DNA from 2 places in the Streptomyces sp. NPDC059003 genome. Region 2 is predicted to be linked to the other one. Evidence: riboswitches for the same ligand, from Rfam matches in the RefSeq annotation. Region 2 holds a riboswitch; the other holds the start of a gene.
The links. Region 2 has a riboswitch for S-adenosylmethionine ahead of ACFWZ5_RS31275 (aminotransferase class V-fold PLP-dependent enzyme). Riboswitches for the same ligand answer to the same signal wherever they lie in the genome.

Region 1: linked by a shared signal. The riboswitch ahead of thrC (threonine synthase) and the one ahead of ACFWZ5_RS31275 (aminotransferase class V-fold PLP-dependent enzyme) in region 2 are both predicted to bind S-adenosylmethionine.

Annotation. Positions count from the first base shown of each region.
Region 1 covers NZ_JBHYJH010000209.1:4,615-11,632, reverse strand. Annotated here, with positions in the region: gene ACFWZ5_RS40220 (trehalose-6-phosphate synthase) at 1-939, opposite strand, end outside; gene ACFWZ5_RS40215 (glucosyl-3-phosphoglycerate synthase) at 1,035-2,012, opposite strand; SAM riboswitch class I at 2,145-2,294, shown strand; gene thrC (threonine synthase) at 2,288-3,610, shown strand; gene ACFWZ5_RS40205 (MoaD/ThiS family protein) at 3,713-3,991, shown strand; gene ACFWZ5_RS40200 (cold-shock protein) at 4,421-4,624, shown strand; gene groL (chaperonin GroEL) at 5,199-6,821, shown strand; gene murQ (N-acetylmuramic acid 6-phosphate etherase) at 6,953-7,018, opposite strand, start outside.
Region 2 covers NZ_JBHYJH010000114.1:14,017-21,034, reverse strand. Annotated here, with positions in the region: gene ACFWZ5_RS31285 (SLC13 family permease) at 1-326, shown strand, start outside; gene ACFWZ5_RS31280 (glycerate kinase) at 416-1,639, shown strand; gene ACFWZ5_RS31275 (aminotransferase class V-fold PLP-dependent enzyme) at 1,594-2,991, opposite strand; SAM riboswitch class IV at 3,180-3,297, opposite strand; gene trpD (anthranilate phosphoribosyltransferase) at 3,384-4,448, opposite strand; gene ACFWZ5_RS31265 (cytochrome bc complex cytochrome b subunit) at 4,601-6,259, opposite strand; gene ACFWZ5_RS31260 (Rieske 2Fe-2S domain-containing protein) at 6,256-7,018, opposite strand, start outside.

The DNA of each region.
Region 1 (7,018 bases), on a different contig from region 2:
CCGCGACGGATAGGCGAAGGCGACGTGCACGACCCGCTCGCGCCACTCGGGGCGGTCCACGAGGAGCTGCCGGTAGGCGTGCAGGCCGCGCACGATGTTCTTGGACAGCTCCGTGCGGTCCACGCGCACGATGACCTTGCGGCCGGGCCCCACCTGCTCCCGCAGCGCGGCGAGCCGCTCCGCCACGTCGTCGCGCCGCGACCGCTCCCGCAGGAAGTCCGCGTCGGCCCCCAGCCCGTGCACGCCGACCCGGGTCCCGGAGGTCCCGCCCACGTACCGCACGCAGCACTCGGTGAACGCGTCGGCCCACCGGCCGGTGAGGAAGCCGAGCCGGTCCGCGCCGAGCATGCCGCGCAGCAGCTGCTCGGCGACGTCGTCGGGCAGCATGCGGAAGTAGTCCACGGGCGCCCACGGGGTGTGCGAGAAGTGGCCGATCCTGAGGTCGGGCCGCAGCTCGCGGAGCAGTCCGGGGACGAGGGCCAGGTGGTAGTCCTGGACGAGCACCGCCGCCCCGTCCGCCGCGCTCTCCGCGAGCGCCCGCGCGAAGGCCCGGTTGTACGTCTCGTACGCGGCCCACTGCGCCCGGAACTCCGTATCGAACGCGGGTTCGAGCGGAGTCTGGTACAGCATGTGGTGCACGAACCACAGCACCGAGTTCGCGACCCCGTTGTACGCCGCCGCGTGCGTCTCGGCGTCGATGTCGAGCATCCGCACGCCGGGCTCCGCGACCCCGCGCCGCACCGCCTCCCGGTCGCCGTCGCCGAGCGCCGAGCACACCCACAGGGAGTCCGCCCGCTCCCCGACGGCACTGAGCCCGGACACGAGCCCGCCACCGCCCCGCTTGGGTTCGAGGCCGCCGTCCTCCCCGACGGCGTACGAGACGGGGCCGCGGTTGGACGCGACGAGGACCTGGGCGGCATCGGCGTGTGCGGAGACCATGGCATCGAACCTAGCCCTTCCGGGAACCCCGTAAACGCGCATGCGTACGACCAGCACGGCCGTCCGGGAACCGCTCGACCCGCGCGCCGAACCGCTCAGGCCGCGCGCCGCGCCACGTACTCCTCGATCTCCGCCATCGGCGCCCGCTCCTCCGTGTCCACCGCGTACGTCCGCGGCTCGAACCCGGACGCGCCCCGCACGAACTGCGTCAGCTCGGGGCGTACGAGGTGGCCGCGGGCGAGCCGCAGCTGCGCCGTGCGGTAGATCGCCGCCGCCATCCGGCCGAGCGCCTGCCCGTCCTGGTGCCGGTGCCTGCGCACGCCCACGTCGACCTGCGCGAGCGCGTCGAGGCCGACGGTGTGCAGCGCGTCCACGAGCAGGCCGATCTCCACGCCGTACCCCACCGGGAACGGCAGGCGTTCGAGCAGCGACCTGCGGGCCGCGTACTCCCCGCCCAACGGCTGGACGAAGCCCGCGAGTTGGGGCCAGTGCATATTGAGCAGCGGCCGTGCCATCAGCTCCGTGACGCGCCCGCCCTGGCCCGCGGTGGCCCCGGACGCGTCGCCGCCCGGCCCGTCGGAGACCGTCATGGGCCGGTCGTACATCGCCTTCACGAAGTCCACGTCGGGCTCGGTGAGCAGCGGGCCCACGATGCCCGTCACGAAGTCCGCCGAGAACTCCTTCAGGTCGGCGTCGACGAACGCGACGATGTCCCCGCCCGTCACCAGGAGTGACCGCCACAGGACCTCGCCCTTGCCCGGCACCGCCGGGATGCGGGGCAGCACGTCGTCCCGGGACACCACCCGGGCGCCCGCCGCGCGCGCCACCTCGGCCGTGCGGTCCCGCGAGCCGGAGTCCACCACCACGAGCTCGTCGACGAGGGGCGCCCGCTCGATCAGCTCACGCCGGATCTCCGCGACGATCTCACCGACGGTCTCCTCCTCGTCGAGCGCGGGCAGGACGACGCTCACCGTGGCGCCCGCGGCGCGTTTGGCGGCGATGAGCTGGGGGAGCGGGCGGTCGGCCACGGACCAGGAACGCCTGCTCAGCCAGCGCTCGACCTCTTCCAGCACGCGGGCTCCTCCCGTTTGTGACCCATCTCGCGGTTCGGACGACTATCTCAACTGTCCTGGCCTTCGGTTACAGTCTTGAACAACGCCGGTGACCATCGCATGTCGGGGGTCGCCGCCGTCACAACCGAATACCGCTCATCCAGAGGGGCAGAGGGATACGGCCCGTTGAAGCCCCGGCAACCCTCCAGTCGGTTCTCGTGCGCGATCAGCGCCGCGGGGCTCCCGGCTCGGGAAGGTGCCAATTCCGTCTCGCGACGAGATGCGTCGTGAGGAAGATGAGGAGAAAGGGCCTCGCCTCCATGGCTGTGCAGACTGTCGCCACCCCTTCCGCAACGGGCACCCCGGTCGACCTGGGACCCGCGTCGGGCCTCTCCTGCCGCGAGTGCGGCACGCTCTTCCCGCTCGGCCCGATCTTCGCCTGCGCCGAGTGTTTCGGCCCGCTCGAGGTCGCGTACGACCTGCCGCTCGGCGACCCGGAGGCGCTCCGGAAGAAGATCGAGTCCGGCCCCGCGAACATCTGGCGGTACGCGCCGCTCCTGCCGGTCCCCGCCGACGTCGCCGGCAAGCCCAACCTCAACCCGGGCTGGACCAAGCTCGTCGAGGCCGACAACCTGGCCCGTGAACTCGGCGTCGAGCAGGGCAAGTTGTTCATCAAGGACGACTCGGGCAACCCCACGCACTCCTTCAAGGACCGGGTCGTCGCGCAGGCCCTCGAAGCGGCCCGCGCCTTCGGCTTCACCACCCTGTCCTGCTCGTCCACGGGCAACCTGGCGGGCGCGGTCGGCGCCGCGGCGGCCCGCGCCGGCTTCCGCTCCTGCGTGTTCATCCCGCACGACCTGGAGCAGGGCAAGGTCGTCATGGCCGCGGTCTACGGCGGCGAGCTCGTCGGCATCGAGGGCAACTACGACGACGTCAACCGCTTCTGCTCCGAGCTCATCGGTGACCCGCTCGGCGAGGGCTGGGGCTTCGTCAACGTGAACCTGCGGCCGTACTACGGCGAGGGCTCCAAGACCCTCGCGTACGAGATCTGCGAGCAGCTGGGCTGGCGGCTCCCGGACCAGCTGGTGATCCCGATCGCGTCGGGCTCCCAGCTCACGAAGATCGACAAGGGCCTCAAGGAGCTGATCAAGCTCGGCCTCGTCGAGGACAAGCCGTACCGGATCTTCGGGGCGCAGGCGGAAGGCTGCTCGCCGGTGTCCGCGGCGTTCAAGGCGGGCCACGACGTCGTACGGCCGCAGAAGCCGGACACGATCGCCAAGTCCCTCGCCATCGGCAACCCGGCCGACGGCCCGTACGTCCTGGACATCGCGCGCCGCACGGGCGGCGCCGTGGAGGACGTCACCGACGAGCAGATCGTCGACGCCATCAAGCTGCTGGCCCGCACCGAGGGCATCTTCGCGGAGACGGCGGGCGGTGTGACGGTCGGCGTCACGAAGAAGCTGATCGAGGCGGGCGTGCTCGACCCGTCCCTGACGACGGTGGTCCTCAACACCGGCGACGGCCTCAAGACCCTCGACGCGGTCGCCGCGACCTCCCAGGCCACCGCCACCATCCGCCCGAGCCTGGACGCGTTCCGCTCCGCGGGTCTGGCGGGATAGCGCGCCGTAGGACCTGAAGCATGGTGTCGCCTGCGGGTCCGCTGTGGCTGGTCGCGCAGTTCCCCGCGCCCCTTCGGGGCGCCAACCTTTGAGGTGAAGAGTATGAGCGTCAACGTCCGCATCCCCACCATCCTCCGTACGTACACCGGCGGCAAGGCCGAGGTCGCCGCCGAGGGCGCGAACCTCGCCGAGGTCATCGCCGACCTGGAGAAGAACCACACCGGCATCGCGGCCCGCGTCCTCGACGACCAGGGCAAGCTGCGGCGGTTCGTCAACGTGTACGTGAACGACGACGACGTCCGGTTCGAGCAGGGCCTTCAGACGGCCACGCCGGACGGCGCGGGCATTTCGATCATTCCCGCGGTCGCGGGCGGCTGCTGAACGTATACGACCCCGCTGATTGCCCCCTCCGCCCGAGAAGCGGAGGGGGCAATTCTGCATGGTTGAGCGCGGTACAGTTGGGAATAGAGCTTCGCTTTTGGCGCCGAACGGCCCCGGAGCGGGTGTGAACGCATGGACGAAGTCGGCCTCGGGCCGACAAGAAGTAGCCAAAGTGTCCTGCCTTTTTGCGCCGTACGCGGCATTTGTCGGGCCCGACTTGCCCTGAACCCCGGTGAATTCTCCGGATATCGACGATCGGGCATGCCCAGAATTCTCGTCCGATTGACCTGTTGCAGACGGCAGTTGGACAGATACATTCAGCCGCGGTCGACGCGTTCCGGCGCACACCCCCAACCCATGGGGGGTGAGGTCTGACCCGGGTCCGCGAAGTGCGGGTCTGCGCAAGGGCCAGTAATAGGGGAGTTAGGCATGGCTCAGGGCACCGTCAAGTGGTTCAACGCGGAGAAGGGATACGGCTTCATCGCGGTCGACGGTGGTGCGGATGTATTCGTCCACTACAGCGCGATTCAGATGGACGGCTACCGCACCCTGGAAGAGGGTCAGCGGGTCGAGTTCGAGATCTCGCAGGGCCAGAAGGGTCCGCAGGCAGACATGGTCAAGGTCACCGTCTGAGCGGCGCTTGACGCGATCGGCCACCGAGCGCGTGGGCCCGCACCCCGGATCGGGGTGCGGGCCTTTCATCTGCCCGCCCGCCGCCGGTGGGGGCTGTGCGCCGTCGGCGGCTGCGGGTCTCCCGCCCTTCCCGGCACCCGCCGACGGCGAACAACCCCCACGACGGGCGTCCACCCGCTGGGAGGGTGGAAACGGGCGGGCGGGCGGGAAACAAACCGCCGCGGTAGCGGCGGAACCCCCCACCGGCCCGCACCCGGCCGCGCCGGGTCGGATGCGCCTCCGGCCCGCCGCTTCGCGGCGGGATCTACCCCGCCCACCCACCCCATGCGCCGCCGGCGGTGGGTGGGTGGGGAAGCAGGGTGTGGGGTGGCCGCCCTTGGGGGGCGACCTTGCACTCGGAGGGGTCGAGTGCTAATCATTGGCGTTAGCACTCTCCGCGTGAGAGTGACAGAAGGACCGGGTGGGTGAGGCCCGCAGGCCGGGTGGGGCAAGGAACCACAAGGCAGGCAGGCCGTCCGTCGCGGGCGCCAGCGCGGTCCGAGTTTTCCACCCCTGTCCGGGAGGACCACTTCACATGGCCAAGATCATCGCGTTCGACGAGGAGGCACGGCGCGGCCTCGAGCGCGGCATGAACCAGCTCGCCGACGCCGTCAAGGTGACCCTGGGCCCCAAGGGTCGCAACGTCGTCCTCGAGAAGAAGTGGGGCGCCCCCACGATCACCAACGACGGCGTCTCCATCGCCAAGGAGATCGAGCTCGAGGACCCGTACGAGAAGATCGGCGCCGAGCTGGTCAAGGAGGTCGCGAAGAAGACGGACGACGTCGCCGGTGACGGCACGACGACCGCGACCGTCCTCGCCCAGGCGCTGGTCCGCGAGGGCCTGCGCAACGTGGCCGCCGGCGCCAACCCGATGGCCCTGAAGCGCGGCATCGAGAAGGCCGTCGAGGCCGTCTCCGGCGCGCTGCTCGACCAGGCCAAGGAGGTCGAGACCAAGGAGCAGATCGCCTCCACGGCCTCCATCTCCGCCGCCGACACCCAGATCGGCGAGCTCATCGCCGAGGCCATGGACAAGGTCGGCAAGGAAGGCGTCATCACCGTCGAGGAGTCCCAGACCTTCGGTCTTGAGCTGGAGCTCACCGAGGGTATGCGCTTCGACAAGGGCTACATCTCGGCGTACTTCGCGACCGACATGGAGCGCATGGAGGCGGCGCTCGAGGACCCGTACATCCTCATCGTCAACTCCAAGATCTCGAACGTGAAGGACCTCCTTCCGCTCCTCGAGAAGGTCATGCAGTCCGGCAAGCCGCTGCTGATCATCGCCGAGGACGTCGAGGGCGAGGCCCTGTCCACGCTGGTCGTCAACAAGATCCGTGGCACCTTCAAGTCCGTCGCCGTGAAGGCCCCGGGCTTCGGTGACCGCCGCAAGGCCATGCTCGGCGACATCGCCATCCTCACCGGTGGCACGGTCATCTCCGAGGAGGTCGGCCTCAAGCTGGAGAACGCCGGTCTCGACCTGCTCGGCCGCGCCCGCAAGGTCGTCATCACCAAGGACGAGACGACGATCGTCGACGGTGCCGGTGACAGCGAGTCCGTCCAGGGCCGCGTGAACCAGATCCGCGCCGAGATCGAGAACAGCGACTCGGACTACGACCGCGAGAAGCTCCAGGAGCGCCTGGCGAAGCTCGCGGGCGGCGTGGCCGTCATCAAGGCCGGTGCCGCCACCGAGGTGGAGCTCAAGGAGCGCAAGCACCGCATCGAGGACGCCGTGCGCAACGCCAAGGCGGCCGTCGAGGAGGGCATCGTCGCCGGTGGTGGCGTGGCCCTGCTGCAGGCCTCCTCGGTCTTCGAGAAGCTGGAGCTGGAAGGCGACGAGGCCACCGGTGCCGCCGCCGTCAAGCTGGCGCTCGAGGCCCCGCTGAAGCAGATCTCCGTGAACGCCGGGCTTGAGGGCGGCGTCATCGTGGAGAAGGTCCGCAACCTCACCCCGGGCCACGGCCTGAACGCTGCCACCGGTGAGTACGTGGACATGATCGGCGAGGGCATCATCGACCCGGCGAAGGTCACGCGTTCCGCGCTGCAGAACGCCGCGTCCATCGCCGCGCTGTTCCTCACCACCGAGGCCGTCATCGCCGACAAGCCGGAGAAGGCCGCTCCGGCCGCTCCGGGCGGCATGCCCGGCGGTGACATGGACTTCTGATCGGCCCCCGGGGATTCCCCACGGTTGATCGGCTGTTCTGAGCAGTACGAGCAGTACGAGCAGTACAAAGGGGCGGCACTCTCCTCACGGAGGGTGCCGCCCCTTCGCCGTACCCGCGTCTCTGCCGGTTTCTAGCGCTGGTTCGCCGCCGCCAGCGCCGCGCGCAGATGGCCGTTCGACTCGGTCAGGAGCCGTGC
Region 2 (7,018 bases):
CGCTCAGCACGGCGGCCCACCTCGTCCTGCAGTCCCGCTCGGCCCGCTCGTCCGTCCTGGTCCCCCTGGTGGTGGCCGCGGCCGTGAGCTCCGGCGTGAACCCGGTCGCGGCGGCCCTCGCGTCCACGGCGGCCGCGGGCTTCTGCCACACCCTGCCCGCGTCGGCGAAGCCGGTGACCCTCTTCGCCGAGATCCCCGGCGTCCCCACCTACACCTCCCGCGACCTCCTCCGCCTCTCCGCCGTCCTGGCCCCCCTGACGGCGGCGCTCGTCCTGCTGTTCGCGGTGGCGGTGTGGCCGCTGCTGGGCGTGCCGGTGTCGCGGTGAGGGCCCCTCTCACCCCGCCCATCACCCCTCACCCCTCACCCCTCACCCCTCACCCCGCCCAACACCCGTCCCCCACCAAGGAGCCCCCCATGCCCCTGACCCAAGTAGCCATCGCCCCCAGCGGCTTCAAGGAGTCCCTGTCCGCGCAGGCCGCCGCCGAGGCCATTGCCGTCGGCGTGCGCCGCGTCGTGCCCGACGCCGTGGTCGACCTGATCCCGCTGGTGGACGGCGGCGAAGGCACCGCCAAGGCGCTCGCCACGACCCCCGGCGGGCGGCTCGTCGCGCTGCCCGCGACCGGCCCGGTCGGCGAGCGCATCGGCACCCACTTCGCGCTGCTCGACTCCGGCCGCACCGCCGTCGTCGAGATGGCCGCGGCGGCGGGGCTCGGCCTGGTGCCGCGGGACCTGCGCGACCCGGGGGCCACCACGACGTACGGCGTGGGTGAGCTGATCCGGGCCGCGCTCGACACGGGCGCGCGCCGCGTGCTCGTCGGCTGCGGCGACTCCGGTACGTCGGACGGCGGCGCCGGCGCCCTCCAGGCCCTCGGCGTCCGGCTCCTGGACGGCGACGGGTGGGAACTCCCGCGCGGCGGCCGGGAGTTGTCGCGTCTGCACCACATCGACGCGACCCACCTCGACCCGCGCCTGGCCGCGACCGAGCTCCTCGTCGCCTGCAACCCGCACAACGTCCTGTGCGGCGAGCACGGCGTGGCCCGCGTCTTCGGCCCGCAGAAGGGCGCGACCCCGACCCAGGTGGAGGAGCTCGCGGCGGGCCTCGAACACTGGGCGTACATCCTGACCCGGGACCTGGGCCTCAGCGTCGACCTCTTCCGGGGCCCCGGCACCGGCGCGTCCGGCGGCCTCGGCGCGGGCCTCGCAGCGCTCGGGGGCCGGCTGCTCCCGCGCTTCGACGTGTTCCTGGACCAGGTCGACCTGGACGCCCGGCTCGCCCGCGCCGACCTGGTCGTCACCGCCGAGGGCGCCCTCGACCACCAGACGCCCCGCGGCAAGGTCCCGGCCGAAGTGGCCCGCCGTGCCAAGCGGTCCGGCCGCCCGGTCCTGGCGCTCGCGGGCACCATCGGCGAGGGCGCGCACCTGGTGCGGGCGGAGGGCGTGGACGCGTACAGCGCCATCCTGCCCGCACCGGTGTCGCTGACGGAGGCCCTGGGCCGCGGGGCCGAGTTCCTCACCGACGCGACCGAACGGGCGCTCAGGATGATCCAGCTCGGCTCACGCCTCCCGGCCCCGGCAGAGGGTCACGCGGCGGATCAGGCGGCGGTGTCCGGCACGCAACGCCCGTCCTCCGTACGGTAGTTCCACCGCGCACCGTCGGCGACGAGCTCCTTGACGGCCCGTACGAACCGCTCCACGTGCTCGTCGGGGGTGCCCGCGCCGAAGCTCACCCGGATGGCGTTGAGCGACCGTTCGCCGGGCGCGGCCTCCGGGGCGCCGCACTCGCCGGGCTCGTCGGGCTCGCTGCCGAGCAGGGTGCGCACCAGCGGGTGCGCACAGAAGAGCCCGTCGCGCACGCCGATCCCGTACTCGGCGGACAGCGCGGCCGCGAAGTGCGAGCTGTTCCACCCGTCCACGACGAACGAGATGACGCCCACGCGCGGCGCGTCGTCCCCGAACAGCGAGAGCACCCGCACCTGCGGCACCTCGGCGAGCCCGTCCCGCACCGCGCGGATCAGGTGCCGCTCGCGCTCGACGAGCGCGTCGAACCCGGCGTCCCGCAGGGCCTTGCAGGCGGAGGCGATGGAGTAGACCCCGATGACGTTGGGCGAGCCGGCCTCGTGCCGCGCCGCCGAGTCGTGCCACTCGACGTCCACTCCCCCGTCGGTGCGCCGCGTCACCTTCCGCGAGGCGCCGCCGCCCGCGAGGTAGGGCTCGGCGCCGCGCAGCCAGTCGGCCCGCCCGGCGAGCACGCCGGAGCCGAACGGCGCGTACAGCTTGTGCCCGGAGAAGGCGACCCAGTCGACGTCCAACTCCCGTACGGAGACGGGGTGGTGGGGCGCGAGCTGGGCGGCGTCGAGGACGATCCGGGCGCCGTGCGCGTGCGCGGCGGCGGCCAGCTCGCGCACCGGCCACAGCTCGCCCGTCACGTTCGACGCGCCGGTCACGCACACCAGGGCGGGACCGTAGGGCTCGCGGTCGGCGAGGGCGCGCTCCAGGGTCCGGACGGCTTCCTCGTGGGTGCGGGGGGCGTTCAGGTAGGTGACGCGGGCGTCGCGCCACGGAAGGAGCGAGGCGTGGTGCTCGGTCTCGAAGACGAAGACCTGGCAGTCGGCGGGGACGACGGCGGCGAGCAGGTTGAGCGAGTCGGTGGTGGACCGAGTGAAGATCACCTGGTCCCCGTCCCGGCAGTCGAGGAACTCCGCGACGGCCTGCCGCGAGTTCTCGAAGAGGTCGGTGGACAGCTGCGACAGATATCCGGCGCCGCGGTGCACGCTGCCGTAGTACGGCGCGTACGCGGCCACGTCGTCCCACACCCGCTGCAGGGCCGGCGCGCTGGCCGCGTAGTCGAGCGCGGCGTACGTCACCTCGCCGCCGGTGACGAGGGGGACGGTGACATCACGGCCGAGCACGGGCAGCGGCTCGGCGCAGCAGGGGTCGGCGGACTCGGCGGACTTCGCGGCGGACTCGGTGACAGCGGTGGTGGCAGGCATGGCGAACTCCCGTAGAAGGCAAGCGACATCGCTGCGCCGGACCTCGGTCGACGGAACCCGTCAGGACCGGTCGACGGCACAGGAGAGAAAGGGTGAAAGGGGGTACGGAAACGGGGCCCGAGGCCCTATCGCATTCGCTGGCTCACGAGACTGCTCCCTCGACGACCAGGACCCCTGGTGACGCGAGGGGTCCGCGCTTGCGGTGAACCTTGCTGTCCACCGCCTGGTCTTCACCCGGGGCACCCCGCCACGGACGGAGGGTTGCCGAACAGCGGGCCGGGGCCGTAGTCGCTGTTACTCATGACCTGCGCAGCATCTTGCCACACGATCTTCAAGGCGCAACACCGCAGTCCAGGATCCGGACTGCGGTGTGCGCCACACCCGAAGGGCGCTCAGCGGTTGCTGGCCGCGACCCAGCGCGCGAGCGCGGCCCGCGCCGCGCCCGAGTCGATCGACTCCGCGGCCTTCGCCATGCCGGCCTTGAGCTGCGCCACCAGAGTGGCGTCGCCCGGCTCCAGGGCGACGAGCGCCGCCGCCGCGTTCAGCAGCACCGCGTCCCGCACCGGTCCGGTCTCCCCGTCGAGGAGCCGCCGCGCGACCTCCGCGTTGTACGAGGCGTCGGCGCCCCGCAGCGCCTCGACCGGGACCAGGCCGATGCCGACGTCCCGCGGGTCGAAGGCCTCCTCGCGGACGCCCCCTTCGCGTACCACCCACACCCGGGACGTGGCCGTCGTGGTGAGCTCGTCGAGGCCGTCGTCGCCGCGGAAGACGAGCGCCGACGAGCCGCGCTCGGCGAGGACGCCGGCGAGGATCGGCGCCATCCGCGTGTCGGCCACGCCGGTGGCCTGCGCCCGCACCCGGGCGGGGTTGGTGAGCGGGCCGAGGAAGTTGAACGTCGTCCGGATGCCCAGCTCGCGCCGCGCGGGCGCGACGTGCCGCAGCGCGGGGTGGAACTTCACCGCGAAGCAGAAGGTGATGCCGGCCTCGTCCGCGACCTGCCGCACCCGCTCCGGCGTCAGCTCCAGGTTGACGCCGAGCTTCTCCAGGACGTCGGAGGCCCCGGACGCGCTGGACGCCGCGCGGTTGCCGTGCTTGACGACCTTCGCGCCGGTCCCGGCGACGACGATCGCGGACATGGTGGAGATGTTCACGGTCTTGGCGCCGTCGCCGCCGGTGCCGACGATGTCGACGGTCGGGCCCGGCACGTCGATCACATGGGCGTGCGCGTACATCGCCCGTACCAGACCGGTGATCTCCTCCACGGTCTCGCCCTTGGCGCGCAGGGCCACCGCGAAGGCGGCGATCTGCGCGTCCGACGCCTCGCCGCGCATGATGCGGTCCATCGCCCAGGCCGTGTCGTCGGCGCTCTGGTCGCGCCCTTCGAGCAGTCCGTTCAGCACGTCGGGCCAGGAACGGGCCGCCGCGGTGTCGCCTCCTGCGGGGGTCACAGCGCTCATGGCCGCTCCTGGGTTCGTAGACGAAGACATCCCAAGCACTTGGGGTGGGTCCACCCTATCCAGCCCCGGGCACGGCAAAGAGCCCCGTCCATGCACTGGACGGGGCTCTTGCCGTGGCGACCGTGAGGTCGGAGCGTCAGCTCAGAAGGCGATCAGTGGTGGCCGTGACCGCTGGTGATCTCCTTGTACTCCTCGACCGTGGGCTTGGGGATCTGGCTGTCCTCGCCGTACATGCCCTCGGACAGCTTGGCCCGCAGCTTCTGCGCGCCCTTCACCTTGCGCTCCACGCCGTTCTCGTCGACCGTCGGGCCGATCTCGACCGGCTTGTACTGCTCGTGCGCGGTGAGGGTGTGCAGCTTCTCCTGGTCGAGCGGCTCGTGCACTTCGATGAACTCGCCGTGCGGCAGGCGCTTGATGATGCCGGACTCGCGCCCGTGAAGCACCTTGTCCTTGTCGCGCCGCTGGAGGCCCAGGCAGATCCGCTTGGTGACGACGAACGCGATGACCGGTCCGACGAAGAAGAAGATCCGGACGAACCAGGTGATGGCGTTCAGCGACAGGTGGAAGTGCGTGGCCCACAGGTCGTTTCCACCACCGACCAGCATCACCATGTACGCGGTGATCCAGGCGACACCGAAGGCGGTACGGGTCGGGGCGTTGCGCGGGCGGTCCAGGATGTGGTGCTCGCGCTTGTCGCCGGTGACCCAGGACTCGATGAACGGGTAGACCGCGATGGCCACCAGGACCAGCGGGAAGATGATCAGCGGGATGAACACGCCCAGGACCAGCGTGTGGCCCCAGAGGTTGATCTCCCAGCCCGGCATGACACGGATCAGACCCTCGGCGAAGCCCATGTACCAGTCGGGCTGGGCGCCGGTGGACACCTGGTCCGGGCGGTACGGGCCGAGCGCCCAGATCGGGTTGATCGAGGCGATCGCCGCGATGGCCGCGATGATGCCGAAGACCAGGAAGAAGAAGCCTCCGGCCTTGGCCATGTAGACCGGGAGCAGCGGCATGCCGACGACGTTCTTGTTGGTCTTGCCGGGGCCCGCGAACTGCGTGTGCTTGTGGTAGAAGACCAGGATCAGGTGCGCCACCACGAGGCCGAGCATGATGCCCGGCAGCAGCAGGATGTGGACCGAGTAGAACCGGGCCACGAAGTCGCCGCCGGGGAACTCGCCGCCGAACAGGAACATCGAGATGTACGTGCCGACGATCGGCACCGACAGGATCGCGCCCTGCATGAAGCGGACACCGGTGCCGGAGAGCAGGTCGTCCGGGAGCGAGTAACCGGTGAAGCCGGTGAACATGCCGAGGACGAACAGCAGGAAGCCGAACAGCCAGTTGACCTCACGCGGCTTGCGGAACGCGCCGGTGAAGAACACGCGCATCATGTGCACGAACATGCCGGCGAGGAAGATCAGCGCCGCCCAGTGGTGGATCTGCCGGATCAGCAGACCACCGCGCACATCGAAGGAGATGTGCATGGTCGAGTTGAACGCCTCGGACATCAGCTGGCCCTGCAGGGGCACGTAGCTGCCGTGGTACTCCACCTCGTTCATCGACGGGTGGAAGAACAGCGTCAGATACACACCCGTGAGGATGATGATGATGAAGCTGTAGAGGCAGATCTCACCGAGCATGAAGGACCAGTGGTCCGGGAAGATCTTGCGCATGTTGGCCTTGGCCAGGGAGTAGATCCCCAGGCGGCCGTCGGCCCAGTCGGCGACCCGCTCACCGGCGGGCGCTTTCTTGCGGCTGTCGGCCGACGCGGCCGACGCCGCTGGCGACGTGTTGTTCTCGGTGCTCATCCGCGCTCCCAGAAGGCAGGACCGACGGGCTCTTCGAAGTCGCCGAGCGCCTCGAGGTAGCCCTCCTCGTTCACGCCGATGCGCAGCTGCGGCAGCGCGTGACCGGCCGGGCCGAAGATCACTCGGGCACCGTCGGAGAGGTCGAAGGTGGACTGGTGGCACGGGCAGAGGACGTGGTGCGTCTGCTGCTCGTACAGGGAGATCGGGCAGCCCACGTGGGTGCAGATCTTGGAGTACGCGACGACGCCTTCGTGCGACCACTCCAGCTCGCGCTTGTCCTTGATGTCGGCCGGCTGGAGCCGGACGATCATCAGGGCGGCCTTGGCGATCTGGGTCTGGAAGTCGTGGTCGTGCTCCTCGAGGCCCTCCGGCTTGGCGAAGGTGAGGGAGCCCACGGCGACGTCCGAGGGGCGCAGCGGCTCGTTCGTGTTCATGTTCACGAGCAGCTTGCCCTTGGACCACAGCGTGTGCCGCAGCTTGTCCTCCGGCAGCGGACCGAGGTCACGCAGCAGGACGACACCGGAGAGCGGTACGAGGGTGAGGGCGCCGAACATCGTGTTGCGGATCAGCTTGCGGCGGCCGATCGCCGACTCCTTCGCGCCCTGCGCGAAGTCGTCGAGGACCTTGGCCTTGACCTCGGGCTCGGCCTCGATCGGGTGCCGCTCGTCGGCGATCTCCACGTCGGACATCAGGGTGCGGGCCCAGTGGACCGCGCCCGCGCCGATGCAGAAGAGCGCGATGCCGAGGGTCATGCCGAGC